Regions from separate parts of the Bradyrhizobium sp. ISRA436 genome, predicted to be linked through region 2. Evidence: riboswitches for the same ligand, from Rfam matches in the RefSeq annotation. Region 2 holds a riboswitch; the other holds the start of a gene.
The links. Region 2 has a riboswitch for S-adenosylmethionine ahead of MTX23_RS31885 (O-succinylhomoserine sulfhydrylase). Riboswitches for the same ligand answer to the same signal wherever they lie in the genome.
Positions count from the first base shown of each region.

Region 1 (5,926 bases), 1.5 Mb from region 2:
TTGATGAAGAGCTCGGCGAAGCCGGAATCCGGGCCGGAATGCTCGGTGCCGGCGACGGGATGTGCCGGCACGAAGTGCACGGCGTCAGGCAGATGCGGCGCCATGTCCTTCACGACTGCCCCCTTCACCGAGCCGACGTCGGAGATGATGGCGCCGGGCTTCAGGTGCGCCGCGATCTCGGCTGCGACCGGACCGCAGGCGCCGACAGGAATGCAGAGGATGACGAGATCGGCATCCTTCGCGGCTTCCGCATTGGTCGCGACGACCTGATCGACAATGCCGAGCTCGGCGACGCGCGCGCGTGTCTTCTCCGAGCGTGCGGTGGTGACGATCTCGCCGACCAGGCCTTGCGCGCGGGCAGCGCGCGCAATCGAGCCGCCGATCAGGCCGAAGCCGATCAGCGCGAGGCGTTTGAAGAGCGGGGCTGTGGTCACGATGTTCACCTTCCGGCCATGAAGTCGCGCAGGCCCTCGACCACGAGGCGGTTGGCTTCCTCGGTGCCGATGGTCATGCGCAGCGCGTGCGGCAGCTTGTAATTGTTGAGCGCGCGCAGCACGAGGCCGCGCCGTGTGAGATAGGCGTCGGCGTCCGCCGCGGTCCTGCCCTTGTCGGTGGGGAAATGGATCAGCACGAAGTTCGCGACGCTCGGCGTCACCTTCAGCCCGAGCTTGCCGATCTCCTCGGTCAGCCAGTTGCGCCACTGTTCGGTGTGCGTCTTCGACATCTGCACATGCGCGGAGTCCTCGATCGCCGCCGCGGCCGCCAGCATCGCCGGCGTCGAGACGTTGAACGGACCGCGGATGCGGTTGCAGGCATCGACGATGTGCGCCGGCCCGAACATCCAGCCCACGCGCAACGCGGCAAGCCCGTGGATCTTCGAGAAGGTGTGGGTGACCACCGTGTTGTCGGTGGTGGCGCCGAGCTCGATGCCGAACTCGTAATCGTTGCGCGAGACGTAGTCGGCATAGGCGGCGTCGAGTACTAGCAGCACCTGCGACGGCAGGGCGGCGCGCAGGCGCTTGACCTCGTCGAACGGCAGATAGGTGCCGGTCGGGTTGTTCGGGTTGGCGAGCCACACCAGCTTGGTGCGCGGCGTCACAACCTTCAGGATGGCGTCGACGTCGGCGGTGAAATTGCTTTCGGCGGCGATCACGTTCTTCGCGCCGTTCGCCACGGTCGCGATCGGGTAGACCAGGAAGCCGTGGGTGGTCGAGATCGCTTCGTCGCCCTGTGCGAGATAGGTGTGCGCGAGCAGATTGAGGATCTCATCGGATCCGGCGCCGCAGATGATGCGGTCGGGATCGAGACCGTAGGTGCGGCCGATCGCTTCGCGCAGCACGCGCGAAGAGCCCTCCGGATAGTCCTCGAGATGGTCGGCCGCGTGCTTGTAGGCCGCGATCGCTTTCGGCGACGGGCCGAACGGCGTCTCGTTGGCGGACAGCTTGAACACCTTGCGCCCCGGTTCCGGCACCGGGCTCTTGCCCGGCGTGTAGGGCGCAATATCGAGGATGCCGGGGTTCGGCACGGGGCGGGACATCATCAACTCCGGACAGAGCGCTTTCCAGCGAAGTGGATACCGGTTCGCGTAAGAAAACGCGTCAAAACAAGAACCGAGGCGGGCGGCTTAGCTTCTGGCCGACCCGCCAGGAGGCACCGTATAGCGCGTTGCGTGGTTGCCGACGAGAGCCGACGAGCGGACCGAGGCGCCGGCCTCAATCAGGGCGAGCTTGATCGCCTCGAAGCCGGTACCCGCGACCGACACCAGCAGCGCGGCGCCGTCGAAGGCGGTGTCGGGCACCGCGACGATCTCGGCGAGCGGCGCCAGCGCGCGCGCGACGTCGGCGTTCCAGCCGGAAACGCGCACGCTCCACACCTGGACCTCCGTCACCATGGCATCGTCGGCGACCCGCGAGACCACGAACACCGGCAGCGCGGCGGGGTGGTCGGCGCGCTCGAGGAAAGGCAGCCGCGCGATGATCTTTGGCGCGCCACTGGCTTCGAGCGCGTTCCACCACGGCGTGCGGCTTGCGATCGCCGAGACCAGCGCGAGGTCGCCCTTGGACGATGCCACCGCATCGACCGCGGCCTGCGCGCTGAAATGCGCCACATAGGGCACCATGAAGCCGAAATGGAATCGCGCCGAATCCCGCATCGCGGACTCGCCGACGGAGACGTCGGCATGCACCGAGAACGGCGCCTGCACATAGGTGAACGTCGAGATGATGACGCGCCAGATGCTCTCGATGGTGTCGAGCGGCAGGATGCCGCGATGACGCTTCACCAGCTCGCGCATCATGCTGGCCTCGCGTGCGGGGCGGAATGCCGAGCCGACCTCCTGGGTCTTCTTGACCTGGATCAGGCGGTCGATGATGTCGCCGCGCGCCATCAGCAGGCGATGGACCTGCTCGTCGATTGCGTCGATCTCCTTACGCAACTCCTGCAGTGAAGGCGGCGACGGGGGAGGGTTGGACATCTGAAAACCTTGTGATCCGGGCGGCCCGATGACTGTGTCCCTGATTAGGAAAGACGGCCGCCGAAAGCAAAGAGAAACGTCGCAGGCGTGCCTTGCGCGATCGGGTTAACCATGGGGTGAGGGCGAGGCGAACCTTGACGACACGGGGGCCGAGGACTAGTTTCCCTGCACTTCCGTGGTCATTTGAGCCGGCCGGCTTGCAGCCACGTTAAACAACTCGCTAAACAGGCCGGGGACAGATCAGCTCCCGGCCGAACCTTTGTTCAGGCCGGGTTTTTTATGGCCTGATTCTCGTTCGAGGCCTCCCGCGCGGAGGCGGGGTCGCCTAGATGAGCAACGTGCGTCCGATACCGAGCCCTTCGATCAATAGGGATGATCGCGCCCATGAGGCCGATCATCCCTCGTCGTTGGTGGTGAAGTTCGGCATGGACCAGCCGCTGAGGCTCGATTGCGGCGTCGATCTCGCACCATTCCAGATCGCCTACCAGACCTATGGCGAGCTCAATGCCGACCGCTCCAACGCGATCCTGGTCTGTCACGCGCTGACCGGCGATCAGCACGTCAACAACATCCATCCCGTCACCGGCAAGCCCGGCTGGTGGGAGACCATGGTCGGCGCCGGCAAGCCGCTCGACCCGCGCAAATATTTCATCATCTGCTCCAACGTGATCGGCGGCTGCATGGGCTCGACCGGCCCTGCCTCGTTCAACCCTGTCACCGGCAAGGTATGGGGGCTGGATTTCCCGATCATCACCATTCCCGACATGGTGCGCGCCCAGGCGATGCTGATCGATCGTCTCGGCATCACGACGCTGTTCTGCGTGGTCGGCGGCTCGATGGGCGGCATGCAGGCGGTGCAATGGGTCGCGGCTTATCCCGAGCGCGTGTTCTCGACGCTCGCGATCGCCTGCGCGACACGCCACTCCGCGCAGAACATCGCCTTCCACGAGCTCGGACGGCAGGCCGTGATGGCCGATCCGGACTGGCGTGGCGGCCGCTATGTCGACGAGGAAACGCATCCTCATCGCGGGCTCGCGGTGGCGCGGATGGCCGCGCACATCACCTATCTCTCGGACGCCGCGCTGCATCGCAAATTCGGGCGGCGGATGCAGGACCGCGACCTGCCGACCTTCTCGTTCGATGCGGATTTCCAGGTCGAGAGCTATCTGCGCTACCAAGGCTCGTCATTCGTCGAGCGCTTCGACGCCAACAGCTATCTCTATTTGACGCGCGCGATGGACTATTTCGACATTGCCGCCGATCACAACGGCGTGCTGGCGAAGGCGTTCACCGGCATCAAGACGCGCTTCTGCGTGATCTCGTTCACCAGCGACTGGCTGTTCCCGACCTCGGAGTCACGCGCGCTGGTGCACGCGCTGAATGCCTCGAGCGCGCGGGTGTCGTTCGCCGAGATCGAGACCGACAAGGGCCACGACGCGTTCCTGCTCGACGTGCCCGAATTCCTGGATATCTCCCGCGCCTTCCTGCAGGCCGCAGGCAAGGCGCGCGGGCTTGGAAATGGCGACGACAAGTCATGAGCATCCAGCAAACCCTGCCGCTGCCCGGCGTCGCGCCCGAGCGAACCGGAAGCTACCGCGCTGACCATCTCCTGGTCGCCGACATGGTTCAGCCCGGCACCCGCGTGCTCGACGTCGGCTGTGGCGACGGTGACCTCTTGGAGCTGCTGGAGAGCCGCGGCATCGACGGGCGCGGCATCGAGCTGTCGCGCGAGGGGGTCAACCGCTGCGTGGCCAAGGGGCTCGCCGTGGTGCAGGGCGATGCCGACACCGACCTCGTCAACTATCCCGACGACGCCTTCGACTACGTGATCCTGTCGCAGACCCTGCAGGCGACGCGGCAGCCGAAGGTGGTGCTGGAGAATCTGCTGCGCATCGGCCATCGCGCCATCGTCTCGTTCCCGAATTTCGGATTTTGGAAGATGCGGTTGCAGCTCCTGATCGGCGGTCACATGCCGCGCACCGAGAACCTGCCAGCGACCTGGTACGACACCGCCAACATCCATTTCTGCACCATCAAGGACTTCGTCCAGCTCTGCGACGAGATCAACGGCAAGATGGAGCGCGCGGTCGCGCTCGATCTCTACGGCCGCCCGGTGCCGCTCAATCTGCCCTGGTGGGTCTGGAACATGTTCGGTGAGCAGGGCGTGTTCCTGCTCAGCCGCGGCGAGAAGGGGAAGTGACGGTTCACACCGGCGCCGCCACCAGCGAGCGCGGATCGCGCACCGGCCAGCGGCCGGCCTCGACCAGCGCGATGAAGCGTTCGACCATCTCGTTGAACAGCGCGGGCTCCTCCAGGTTGAGCACGTGGCCCGACTTCGGAAAGAAGGCGAGGCCCGCCGCCGGCAGATGCTTCTTCAGGAACATGCTGGGCTCGATGCAATTGTCGTCCTCGTCGCCGCACAGGATCAGCGCCGGCGTCGGCACACGCCGGATCGCCTCTGTCATGGTGTAGATCGAGGGCCGGCCGCCTTGAAAGCTGCGCATCGTGTTAGCCGAGCCCTTGGCGTCATGACGGGCGAGGGCGGCGTAGAAATCGGCATGGCCGCGCGGGTCCTTCAGCAGGAACGGAATCCGGCTCGGCGCCTCGCGCGTGACCTTCGCGACCTCGACCGATCCGATCGACTCATACTGCTCGGCATTGGCGCGGCACTGCGCGCGGAAGGCATCGAGATTTTCCAGGCTGGAGCCGGAGCCGACGGCGGCCAGCGTCATCGAGATTGCGCGCTCCGGCGCATTGAGGCCGATCTGCAGCGACGAGTAGGAGCCCATCGAAAGGCCGATGAAATGCGCTTTCGCGATCCCGAGATGGTCGAGCACCGCGAGCGCATCGGTATAGAAATGCTTGTAGGTGTAGACGTCGGCATTCGGCGGCACGTCCGACGGCGTGTAGCCGCGCGCCGAATAGGCGATGCAGCGGTGCCCGCGCGAGAAGTACCGCATCTGCGGTTCCCAGTTGGTGTGATCAGCGGCGAACTCGTGCAGGAAAATGATCGGCGTCCCGCTGCCCGCCTCTTCGAAATGGAGGCGGACATTATCTTTCGTGACGGCGTGGGGCATTTGAAATTCCTTCTCGTGGGCCGGCGCCAGATTTGCAATTAATTCCCGGGGCCGCAATGCGGTAGCTCTGATTCTCTTTTCGTCACGGAATTTGCGCGGAATAACCCAGAAATCGTTTCTGCAGCGCCGCAAGAAGCCTTCCTCTCGCCACATCTCGATTTTCAAAACCCTCGCCGTGTTCCGCAGGGAACACGATGGGGATTTGGGGGTGTTACAGAGGATCTCGTGAAAGTATGATTCAGTTGCTTGCGTATTGCCGGTCGCTTCGTCTTGTCGCACTGGCTCTGGGGTCGCTCACTGTCGCCGTCGTGTCCGCCGCTCCAGCTTCCGCCCGCACCCACCATTCACGTCACGCGCAATCGGCCCATGCCGGCTA
Region 1 is NZ_CP094519.1:882,671-888,596, forward strand. It holds gene MTX23_RS04135 (prephenate/arogenate dehydrogenase family protein) at 1-434, opposite strand, end outside; gene hisC (histidinol-phosphate transaminase) at 440-1,537, opposite strand; gene MTX23_RS04145 (chorismate mutase) at 1,625-2,473, opposite strand; SAM riboswitch at 2,639-2,718, shown strand; gene MTX23_RS04150 (homoserine O-acetyltransferase) at 2,803-4,011, shown strand; gene metW (methionine biosynthesis protein MetW) at 4,008-4,673, shown strand; gene MTX23_RS04160 (alpha/beta hydrolase) at 4,678-5,550, opposite strand; gene MTX23_RS04165 (TIGR02594 family protein) at 5,784-5,926, shown strand, end outside.
Region 1: it holds a riboswitch for S-adenosylmethionine, as region 2 does, so the genes downstream of both, MTX23_RS04150 (homoserine O-acetyltransferase) here and MTX23_RS31885 (O-succinylhomoserine sulfhydrylase) in region 2, are expected to answer to the same signal.

Region 2 (11,910 bases):
GCATTCGGCCTCGGTGCAGGTGTTCGCCGAGGGTGAGGGACGCAGCCGCGTAGCCTGGATCGTCGATCTGTTGCCGAACGAGATCGCGCCGTACATCGCCAGCCAGATGGACCAGGGCGCGCTCGCGATGCAGACGGCACTTGCCCAATCGGCCAGGACAGCAAGCGCAGCGTGAGCTGCGCCGTAATCTTCACGGGCGCATTCGAAACCATCACCGTCACCTTGAGGAGGCCGCGAAGCGGCCGTCTCGAAGGGCGACGGCCCGGCTCTCACCGTGACCAGTGCGAAATATCGGGGACCGTGCATCCTTCGAGACGCGCTATGCGTTCCTCAGGATGACGGTGCAAGAGTCGTGAAACCTCGTTTACGACAGCGCCGGCTGCACCTTGGCGACTGGCGCGGGCTTGCCCCAGCGCGTGAGGATCACGCTGAGGCAGGAGAGCACGCCGAGCACACCCATCGAGGCGGCGGCGAGCGCGAAGAAATTCTGCGCGGTCGCCCCATGCGTCGTGAGCCACCAGCCGCCGCTGCCGATGAAGATCAGCCGTGCGGTCTGCGCCAGCACCGGGCCCAGCACCTTGGCGGCGCCCTGCGAGGAAAAGTACATCGACATCGCCAGGCCGATGAAGGCGTACATCGGAGCGGCGGTCGAGAGATATTGATGGCTGGTGCTCCGCACATGCGGATCGTCAGTGAAGAGATTGACCCAGAGGTCGGGGAAGACAGCGATGAAGCTGCCGACCACGCCGACCGCGAGGAACGACACTGTGCCGGCAGTCCATGCGATGCGCCGGGCGCGCGCGACGCGCTCGGCGCCGACGGCCATGCCGATCATCGGGACCGACGCGATGCCGACGGCGAAAGCCACCGAGGTCAGCATGAATTCGAGCCGCGCGCCGATGCCATAGCCGGCGAGCACCGCGGTGCCGAACTGTGCCAGCATGTGGGTGAAGATCGAGATGGTCAAGACCGACTGCAGCGGCGAGAAGCAGGAAACGGCGCCGACCTTGAGGATGTCGATGAACATCGCCCACTGCACACGCAGGCCTTTGAGCTTCGGCCTGACGCGGGCGCGGCCGGAGAACAGGTACCAGCCCATCACGCTGATGCTGATCGAATAGGCGATCAGCGCGCCAGCGGCGACGCCGCGCATGCCGAATTGCGGCACCGGTCCGAGGCCGAGCCCGAGCGCGCCGCCGAACATGATCTGCCAAATTGCCGATGACAGGATCATCGTGGAAGGCAATTTCATGTTGCCGGTGCCGCGCAGGATGCCGGCCATGGTGTTCATCAGCCAGGGCAGGATCGCGCCGCCGAAGAAGACTTGCGAATAGGCGATCGCCTGCGCCAGCACGTTGCCGCGCCCGCCGAGCAGCTCGAGCAGGCGCGGCCCGAAGAGCAGCATGCCCAGCATGAACGTGACGCCGAAGGTCAGGCCGATCAGCAGCGCGTGTGCCGCGAGCGTCGAGGCGCGCTCGGTCTCGCCGGCGCCGAGCGCGCGCGCGATCGACGATGCGACGCCGCCGCCCATGGCGCCGCCCGACATCGTCATGGTCAGGATCACGCAGGGAAACACCAGCGCCATCGCCGCGAGCGACTCGACGCCGAGGCGGCCGATATAGGAGGTCTCCGCGATCACCACGCAGGTGCCGGCGGACAGCGCGATCACGTTCGGCCAGGCGAGCCAGAGCAGCGTACGCAGGATCGGCCCATCGAGCAGTGCATTGCGCGCCGGCCTGGTGACCGGCGGCGGCAGCGGACGTTCGCCTTCATCGACGGGTATTTCGGCGAGGCCGAGATCGGACATTTCAACTCCCGCGCGCGATCTTCGGGAGCCGCGCCATGGTGCTTCCCTACCATGACCGCGGCAGATTCCACGTGCGCGGAACGCAAGGGGGACCTGCGCGATTGCGGGTGAACCTTTGCGCCAGCCCTGTCGACTATGGCGCGATACGAAATCCGGCTTACGGAATTTTGCTACACGCGAAAATGCTTCGAGAGCTTCAGGCCCTGTGCCTGGTAGTTCGAGCCGATGCGCTGGCCGTACAGTGCGTTGGGGCGCTCCAGCATGCGTTCATAGACGAGACGGCCAACGATCTGACCGTGCTCGAGGATGAACGGCACCTCGCGCGAGCGCACTTCAAGCACGGCGCGCGCGCCCTTCCCGCCGGCGCCGGCATAGCCGAAACCGGGATCGAAGAAGCCCGCATAGTGGACGCGGAATTCGCCGACCAGGGGATCGAACGGCACCATTTCCGCGGCGTAATCCGGCGGCACCTGGACGGCCTCCTTCGACGCCAGGATATAGAATTCGCCGGGATCGAGAATCAGGCTGCCGTCGGGGCGCGCCTTGATCGGCTCCCAGAATTCATCGACCGGATAGCCGCCACGGCGATCGATATCGACCACGCCGGTGTGGCGCTTGGCGCGGTAGCCGACGAAGCCGTTCGAACTCTCACCGGACAGATCGACCGAGAGCGCAACCCCCTGGGTGAGATCCGCATCGTCGATATCGACTAGTCGCTCGGCTGCATGCAGCGCGTCGAGTTCGTCGGCAGTGAGGACCGCATCGCCGATCCGGAAGCGGATCTGGCTGAGCCGCGAGCCCTCACGCAACAGCACGGGAAACGTCTTCGGGCTGATCTCGGCATAGAGTGGGCCGTGATAGCCGGCGCCGATCACGTCGAAGCGGCGGGTGCCGTCGGCGATCACGCGGGTGAAGACGTCGAGCCGGCCGGTCGAACTCTTCGGGTTGGCCGCGGCGACGATCTGCGGCGGCAGCGCCAGGCTTTCCAGCAGCGGGACGATATAGACGCAATTGGTCTCCAGCACCGCGCCGTCGGAGAGGTCGATCTCGTGCAGCTTCAACTCGTCGATGCGCTCGGCAACGGTGGAGTCGGGGCCGGGCAGAAAGCTGGCGCGGACCCGGTAGGCGATATCGCCAAGGCGCAGGTCGAGGCTCGCCGGCTGGATCTGGCTCTCGACAAAGTCATAGGCAGGCAGAATGAGGCCAGCATCGGCCATCTCCGCGATCATGCGGTCGGGCAGAATTCCATTGGCTTCGTTTTCCAGCTCGAATGACACGGCGTGGGTCCCCTAGGATGACCCGATCATACCCTGAACGGCCATCCAAGCCCCAAAATATGGGCATTTACGGGTTATCTGATGACCGCCTTGACGGAAAGGGTACGAGGGAATATCAGCAGCACTTATCCCGTGGTGATTTGAGCCGGCCGGCTTGCAGCCACGTAAAATAAGTCGCTAAACAGGCCGGGGACAGTGTGATCCCGGCCTGTGGAGATTGCTCCAGGCCGGTTTTTTTGTGGCTGTTTTTCGTAAGGAAATGGCCGCGTCGGAGGTCACATGTCTGAATCTGAAGCTACCCGCCGCTATCGCCCCGAAACCCGCCTCGTCCACGGCGGCACGCTGCGCTCGCAATTCGGCGAGACGTCGGAGGGGCTGTTTCTCACCCAGGGCTACGTCTACGACACCGCCGAGCAGTGCGAGGCACGCTTCAAAGGCCAGGACCCCGGCTTCATCTATTCGCGCTATTCCAACCCGACCATTGCGATGTTCGAGCGCCGCATGATCGAGCTCGAGGGCGCGGAAGCCGCGCGCTCGACCGCAACCGGCATGGCCGCCGTGACGACCGCGATCCTTGCGCCGCTGAAGGCAGGCGATCACGTGGTCGCGTCGAAAGCGCTGTTCGGCTCGTGCCTTTACGTGGTGCAGGACCTGCTGCCACGCTACGGCATCGAGACGACGCTGGTCGACGGCCTCGACCTCGACCAGTGGCAGCGCGCCTTGCGGCCGAACACCAAGTCGTTCTTCCTGGAAAGTCCGACCAATCCGACCCTCGACGTGCTGGATATTTCCGCAATCGCCAAGATCGCACACAGCGGCGGCGCACGGCTGATCGTCGACAACGTGTTTGCGACCCCGATCTGGCAGAGCCCGCTGTCGCTCGGCGCCGACGTCGTGGTCTATTCCGCGACCAAGCACATCGACGGCCAGGGCCGTTGTCTCGGCGGCATCATCCTGTCATCAGAAGCGTTCATTGCGGAGCACATCCATAATTTCATGCGCCAGACCGGCCCGTCACTGTCGCCGTTCAACGCCTGGGTGCTGCTGAAGGGGCTCGAGACGCTCGGCATCCGCGTCCGCGTGCAGACCGACAACGCGGCGAAGATCGCCGAGGCGCTGGCGAAGCATCCGAAGATCACGCGGCTGGTCTATCCCGGCCGCGCCGATCATCCGCAGGCCGAGACGGTGAAAAAGCAGATGGGAGCCGGCTCGACGCTGGTCGGCTTCGAGGTGAAGGGCGGCAAGGCCGGCGCCTTCCGCTGCCTCAATGCGCTGAAGATCTCGCGCATCTCCAACAATCTCGGCGATGCCAAGAGCCTGGTCACGCATCCCGCGACCACGACGCATCAGCGCCTGGCACCGGAAGCGCGCGCCGAGCTCGGCATCAGCGAGGGCTTCATCCGCTTCTCGGCAGGGCTGGAGCATGCCGACGACCTGATCGAGGATTTCGAGCAGGCGCTGGAGAAGGTGTGAGGCTGACGCGACACCCCGGAATGAGCTGTCCTCCCTCTCCCGCTTGCAGGGGAGGGCTGGGGTGGGGGCTCTCTCCACGAGTCACGTCGCGGAGAGAGCCCCCACCCGTCGCGCTACGCGCGTCGGCCTAAGAGCGAGCTTCGCTCGTCTCGACCCCGCAAGCGGGAGAGGCGAAGCAAGTCAGCCGTTACGTCGCCGCCGTTGTGACGCCGCCATCGATCACGATGGTCTGCCCGGTCATGAAGGTCGAGGCGTCGGAGGCAAGATAGGCCACCGCGCCCGCGATCTCGTGGGGTTCACCGATTCGGCGCAGCGGCGAGGACGCGGTGCGGCGCTTGAGGTTCTCCGGATCCTCCCATAGCGCGCGGGCGAAATCGGTCTTCACCAGGCCCGGCGCCACGCAATTGACGCGCACGCCCTTCGGGCCCCACTCGCCGGCGAGGCTGCGGCACAGCGCGAAATCCGCCGCCTTGGAGATGCCGTAGGCGCCGATCACCGTCGACCCCCGCAGGCCGCCGATCGAGGAGATGATCACGACCGAGCCCTTGCCGCGCTCGGCCATCTGCGGGACCGCCAGCGCACAGAGCCAGATGTTGCTCTTCACGTTCGAGCCCATGATCTTGTCGAAGGCCTCGTCCTTGATGTCGAGCAACGGGCCGTAATACGGGTTCACCGCGGCATTGCAGACCAGGGTGTCGATCTTGCCGTAGTGCTTGATCGTCCCGGAGATCAGCGCCTCGACCTCTTCGCGGCGCGATATGTTGCAGGGGATGACGATCGCATCGCCGCCAGTCTTGTTGATGCCGTCGGCCACCTCCTTGCAGGTGTCCGCCTTGCGCGAGGAGATCACGACCTTGGCGCCGAGCTGCGCCAGCAGCTCGGCCGACGCGCGTCCGATGCCGCGGCTCGATCCAGTGACGACGGCGACCTGGCCGGTGAGATCGAATGGAGTGTTCTTCATGGTGTTGCCTCCCTGTTATTGACGCGTCATTCCGGGATGCGCCGCAAGGCGCAGACCCGGAACCTAGAGGTTGTGGTACGAGATTCTCAGGCACGCAAACGCGCACCATAGTTCTCGCTTTCGCGAGCCCCGGAATGACGTGTGCAGCCTCAGGCCAACAGCCCGCCACCCTCGCTGACGCGACGGAGGTGGTAATCGGTGTCGCCGAGCGTGTTCTCGATCATGGTCAGCCGCTTGAAGTAGTGGCCGATCTTGGCCTCCATGGTCATGCCGATGCCGCCATGGAGCTGGATCGACTGCTGTCCGACGAACTTCAGCGACTTGCCGACCTGCACCTTGGCGGCCGCGACCGCGGACGAGCGCTCCTTGGCATCGTCGAAGTCGGACGCCATGGTCGCGAACATCGACATGCTGCGGGCCTGCTCCAGCGCCACGAACATGTCGGCAGCGCGGTGCTGCAGGCTCTGGAACGAGCCGATCGCCACGCCGAACTGCTTGCGCGTCTTGATGTACTCGACGGTGGTCTTCAGCGATTCATCCATCGCACCGACGGCCTCCGCACACAGCGCGGTGCGGGCCTCGTCCGCCACGCGCTCGATCAAGGGCAGGCCGTTCTCGGGCTCGCCGATCGCAGCGTCAGCACCGACCTCGACGTTAGTGAAGGTGATGTCGGCTGCGTGCAGGCCGTCCTGGGTCGGATAGCCCTTCCGGGTGATGCCCTTGGCGTCCGCCGACACCAGGAACAGGCCGATGCCTGCCTTGTCGCGCTGGCCACCCTTGGTGCGCGCGGTGACGATCAGCGTGTCCGCGGCCTCGCCGTTGAGCACCACGAACTTCTCGCCGTCAATCACCCAGCCGTCGCCTTTCTTCTTCGCCGTAGTGACGACGTCGTGCAGATCGTAGCGCGAGTTCTTCTCGAGCTGCGCAAACGCAAAGGTCTTGCTGCCGTCGATGATGCCCGGAATGTACTTCGACTTCTGCTCGGCCGAGCCGCCGTGGCGGAGGAAGCCGCCGGCGATCACGACCGTCGCAAGGTAGGGCTCGACCAACAGCGCCTTGCCGAGCGCTTCCATCACGATCATGGTCTCGACCGCGCCGGCACCGAAGCCGCCATCGGCTTCCGCGAAGGGCAGGCCGAGCAGACCCTGCTCGGCAAGCCGGCCCCAGATGGCTTTGCTCCAGCCACCTTTCTCCTTCATGTACTTCTTGCGCGCATCGAAGTCGTAGGCGTCAGCAAGAAGCCCGTCGACGCTGTCCTTGAGAAGCCGCTGCTCCTCGGTCAGATCAAAATCCATTTTACCGTCTCTCCAAAATCACGCGGGCGCCTGCCCTGATCTCTGCTCGTCATCCCCGCGAAGGCGGGGATCCAGTCATCGCCGGCCATCATTGCGAACCACGACCGCTGGGGCGTACTGGGTCCCCCGCCTGCGCGGGGGACGACAGTTGAAACGTGTGGCTCTACAGCCCCAGCACCGCCTTGCTGATGATGTTGCGCTGGATCTCGTTGGAGCCGCCGTAGATCGAAACCTTGCGGTTGTTAAAGTAGCTCGGCGCGATCTGCGCGGTCCAATCCATGCTCTCGTTGGAGCCGGCGTCACCGTGCTCGTCATACGGCGCGGCGAACGGACCGATCACCTCCATCAGGAGCTCGGTGGTGGTCTGCTGGATTTCCGAGCCCTTGATCTTGAGCACCGACGACGCCGGATTGGGCTTGCCCTTGCCGTGCTTGCCCTCGTCGGCGACGACGCGGAGCTGGGTAAGCTCGAGCGCCTTCAGCTCGATCTCGCAGGCCGTGAGCTTCTCGCGGAACGCCGGATCCTCGATCACGGGACGGCCGCCAGCCTCGACCTTGGACGCCAGCGCGCGGATGCGGCGCAGCCGCTCCTTCGACACGCCGACCCGGGCGATGCCGGTGCGCTCATTGCCGAGCAGGAACTTTGCGTAGTCCCAGCCCTTGTTCTCCTCGCCAATCAGGTTCTCGTAGGGCACCTCGACGTCGTCGAAGAACACCTCGTTGACCTCGTGGCCGCCGTCGATGGTCTGGATCGGACGCACGGTGACGCCCTTCGACTTCATGCTGAAGACGATGAAGGAGATGCCCATCTGCTTCTTCGCGGCCGGATCGGTGCGGCAGAGGCAGAAGATCATGTCGGCGTGCTGAGCGAGCGTGGTCCAGGTCTTCTGGCCGTTGATGATCCACTTGTCGCCCTTGCGCTCGGCCTTGGTCTTCAGCGAGGCGAGGTCCGAGCCCGAGCCCGGCTCCGAGAAGCCCTGGCACCACCAGTCGTCGACATTGGCGATGCGCGGCAGATACTTCTTCTTCTGCTCTTCGTTGCCGAAGGTGTAGATCACCGGGCCGACCATGCTGACGCCGAAGGCGAGCGGCTGCGGCGCCGGATAGGACTGCAATTCCTCATTGAAGATGTAGTGCTGCACGCTGCTCCAGCCGGTGCCGCCGTATTCCTTCGGCCAGTGGGTGACGCCCCAGCCCTTCTTGTTCAGGATACGCCACCAGGTGACCATCTCGTCTTTCGACAGATGACGGCCTTCCTGCAGCTTGCGCCGCGTCTCCGGCGGCACGTTGTTCTTGAAGAACTCCCGCACCTCCTCACGAAACGCTATCTCTTCCTTGGTAAAAGCGAGATCCATCGGATCCTCCTTTTGAAATTCAACTGCCTCGTCATTCTCTTCCCGTCGTCCCTGCGAAAGCAGGGACCCAACCACCGGCCATCGCAACTGGTAAAGCCGGCTGCCGCTTGTGCCTCTTACGAGGGCCGCGGCGTATGGGTCCCGGCTCGCGCTTCGCTTGGCCGGGACGACAGAATTAATGCACCACCTCGAACAGACCGGCCGCGCCCATGCCGCCGCCGACGCACATGGTGACGACGGCGTATTTCGCCTTGCGGCGGCGGCCCTCGATCAGTGCGTGGCCGGTGAGCCGGGCTCCCGACATGCCATAGGGATGGCCGACCGAAATCGCGCCACCATTGACGTTGATCTTCTCCGGATCGATGCCGAGCTTGTCGCGGCAATAGAGCACCTGCACCGCGAACGCCTCGTTCAGCTCCCAAAGATCGATGTCGTCAACCTTCAGGCCATGGCGCTTGAGGAGACGCGGCACGGCGAACACCGGGCCGATGCCCATCTCATCCGGTTCGCAGCCGGCAGAGACGAAGCCGCGGAAGATGCCGAGCGGCTTCAGCCCGCGCTTAGCGGCTTCCTTGTCGCTCATGATGACCGAGGCGCTGGCACCATCCGAGAGCTGGCTGGCGTTGCCGGCAGTGATGGTGAACCCCTCGCCGCGGACCGGCTTGAGGCCGGCGAGGCCTTCAGCCGTGGTGTCGGGCCGCGGGCCCTCGTCCTGCGACAGCGTCACTTCCTTCATCGACACCGCGCCGGTCGCCTTGTCGGTGACCGCCATCGTGGTCTTGATCGGCGCGAGCTCGTCCTTGAACTTGCCGCCCTGCTGGGCGGCCGCAGTACGGCGCTGGCTCTCCAGCGAATACTCGTCCTGCTTCTCGCGTGAGATGTTGTAGCGCTTGGCGACCACCTCGGCGGTGTCGATCATGGGCATGTAGACCTCGCCCTTGATCTTGAGTAACGCAGGATCCTGGGCGTGGAAGGTGTTCATCTTGTCGTTCTGCACCAGCGAGATCGATTCGCCGCCGCCGCCGACCGCGATCTCGACGCCGTCGAAGATCACCGAGCGTGCCGCGAGCGCGATCGCCTGCAGGCCGGAGGCGCACTGGCGGTCGATGGTGGTGCCGGCGACCGTCACCGGCAGCCCGGCGCGCAGCAGCGCCTTGCGCGCGATGTTGCCGCCGGTCGCGCCCTGCTGCAGCGCCGCGCCCATCACCACGTCCTCGATCTCCTTCGGATCGACCTTGGCCCGCGCCACCGCTTCGCCGATCGCGTGCCCGAGCAGGGTCGCGCCCTCGGTGACGTTGAGCGCGCCGCGATAGGCCTTGCCGATCGGCGTGCGGGCGGTGGAGACGATAACGGCGTCGGTCATGAGCGGGATCCTGCTGCGGTCTGGTGGGGTGTGGGTTGGGATGTCCTCGGCTGCTGCTCGCGCAGCTCGTGGCGCGACAGCTTGCCGACTGGGGTACGCGGCAGCTCGGCGACGAACTCCACCGCGGCCGGCAGCTCGTGCTTGCCGACCTTGCCGGTGAGGAACGCGCGCAGCTCGTCGATCGAGAATGGCTTTTCGCCGTCACGCAGCTTGATGAAGGCCTTGGCCGCCTCGCCGCGGTAATCGTCGGGAATGCCGATCACGATCACCTCCTGCACGGCGGAATGCGTGTAGATCGCCTGTTCGATCATCTGCGGATAGACGTTGAAGCCCCCGGAGATGATCATGTCCTTCTTGCGGTCGACCAGATAGAAATAGCCGTCGGCATCCATGTAGCCGATGTCGCCGGTCAGGAAGCGGTCGCCGACGAAGGCCTCCGCGGTCTCCTGCGGCCGGTTCCAGTAACCCTTGGTGACGTTCGGACCGCGGATGCGGATTTCGCCGACCTCGCCGACCGGCATCACCTTGGTGGAGTCCTCGAGCGACACCACGTCCAGCTCGATGCCGGGCAGCATCAGCCCGATCGAGCCGGGCTTTTCCGGCCCTTCCTTCGGATGGCCGGTGCCGGGCGAACAGGTCTCTGTCATGCCCCAGCCGCTCTTCAGCTTCATGCCGACGCGGCGCTCGAAGATCTTTGCGACCTCGACCGGCAGCGGCGCGCCGCCGGAGCCGGCGACCACGAGCGAGGAGAGATCGCGCTTGTCGAGATCGGGAAGCGCCGCGATCGCGATCCACATCGTCGGCACGCCCGGGAAGACGGTCGCGCGCTTGACCTCGATGTCGCGCATCACCGCCTCGACGTCGAAGCGCTGGTGCAGCGAGATCAGATGGCCGCGCCGGATTGCCGACAGCAGCACGACGGTGAGCGCGTAGATATGAAACAGCGGCAGCACGCAGATCACGCGCTCGATCGCATTGCGTTCGAGCCGGCCCGGCTTGCCCCAGACGTCGTAGATCGACACCGCGGCCGTGAGATTACCGTGGCTCAGCATTGCGCCTTTCGGCAGACCGGTGGTGCCGCCGGTATATTGCAGGAGCGCGACGTCCTCGACGTTGACCGCGGGCCATTGCACGGGCTTGGTCGCACCGTCGATGAACTGCCTGTGCGTGATGATCGCAGGGTTGTCGGGCAATGCGGTTTGCGGCGTACCAACCTTGCCCCAATTGTCGTCCTCGCAGACGATCAAACGGTCGAGCAGACCCTTGTCGAGGAATTTCAGTGCGGTCGGCAGCAGCGCCGACAGATTGCTGGTGACGAGTACCCGCGCTCCGGAGTCGGAGAGCTTGTGTGACAGCGCGATCTCGCCGTCGAGCGGTGACAGATGCACGACGCGGGCGCCCGCTTTCAGCGCGCCGAAGAAATTGATCGGATGATCGGGCGTGTTGCCGAGAAATAGCGCGACCGATGCGCCCTTGCCGTAGCCCGCGCGCATGAAAGCGCTGGCGACGGTCTCGACCAGGGCCTCCAGCTCGCTGTAGCTGATCGGCCGGTCGCGGAATTCGATCACCGGACGCACGCCGAACTCAGCGGCCGCGGTCGAGAGCAGGTCCGGCAGCGTGCCGCGCGCGATCTCGTCGCTCCAGTGCACGCCCTTCGGATAAAATTGTTTGCCGGGATAGGTCATGAAAACACTGACTACCGTGAGGTGAGCACTGTGCTCAGGCTCCCCTCCCCCTTGTGGGGAGGGATTGGGGAAAGGTGTTCACACGGGCAGTGCCGATGCGGCCACCCCTCTCCCTAACCCTCTCCCACAAGGGGAGAGGGAACCCTGTCACTGCCGTTGTATTGCCGAAGGTGATCAAGCCGCCTTCGATGGCGCGGCAAGCGAGGCGAAGGTCTTGCCCTCGTCCGCGAGCTTCTTGAGCAGTGGCGCCGGCTCGAGCGAGGGATCGTTGGTCTCCTTGGCGTAGAAGGCGAGACGATCGGCGATGTGCTTCAGGCCCACCGTGTCGGCCCAGTACATCGGGCCGCCGCGATAGATCGGCCAGCCATAGCCGTAGAGCCAGACCACGTCGATGTCGCTCGGCCGTGCCGCGATGCCCTCGGCGAGGATCTTCGCGCCCTCGTTGATCATCGGGTACATCATGCGCTCGAGGATCTCGTCGTCGGTCACCACGCGCTTCTTGCGGCCAAGGCGCGCCAGGGTCTCGTCGATCAGCTTCTCGACCTCCGGATCGGGCAGCGCCGCGCGCGAGCCCGCCTCGTACTTGTAGTAACCCTTGCCGGTCTTCTGGCCGAAACGGCCGGCTTCGCACAGCGCGTCCGCGATCTCCGACTTGATGCCGCGGTCCTTGCGCGAGCGCCAGCCGATGTCGAGGC
Region 2 is NZ_CP094519.1:6,855,544-6,867,453, forward strand. It holds gene MTX23_RS31870 (SRPBCC family protein) at 1-175, shown strand, start outside; gene MTX23_RS31875 (MATE family efflux transporter) at 365-1,807, opposite strand; gene MTX23_RS31880 (2'-deoxycytidine 5'-triphosphate deaminase) at 1,978-3,084, opposite strand; SAM riboswitch at 3,207-3,286, shown strand; gene MTX23_RS31885 (O-succinylhomoserine sulfhydrylase) at 3,364-4,557, shown strand; gene MTX23_RS31890 (SDR family oxidoreductase) at 4,745-5,518, opposite strand; gene pimD (pimeloyl-CoA dehydrogenase small subunit) at 5,668-6,813, opposite strand; gene pimC (pimeloyl-CoA dehydrogenase large subunit) at 6,977-8,167, opposite strand; gene MTX23_RS31905 (acetyl-CoA C-acyltransferase) at 8,343-9,530, opposite strand; gene pimA (dicarboxylate--CoA ligase PimA) at 9,527-11,215, opposite strand; gene MTX23_RS31915 (3-hydroxyacyl-CoA dehydrogenase NAD-binding domain-containing protein) at 11,390-11,910, opposite strand, start outside.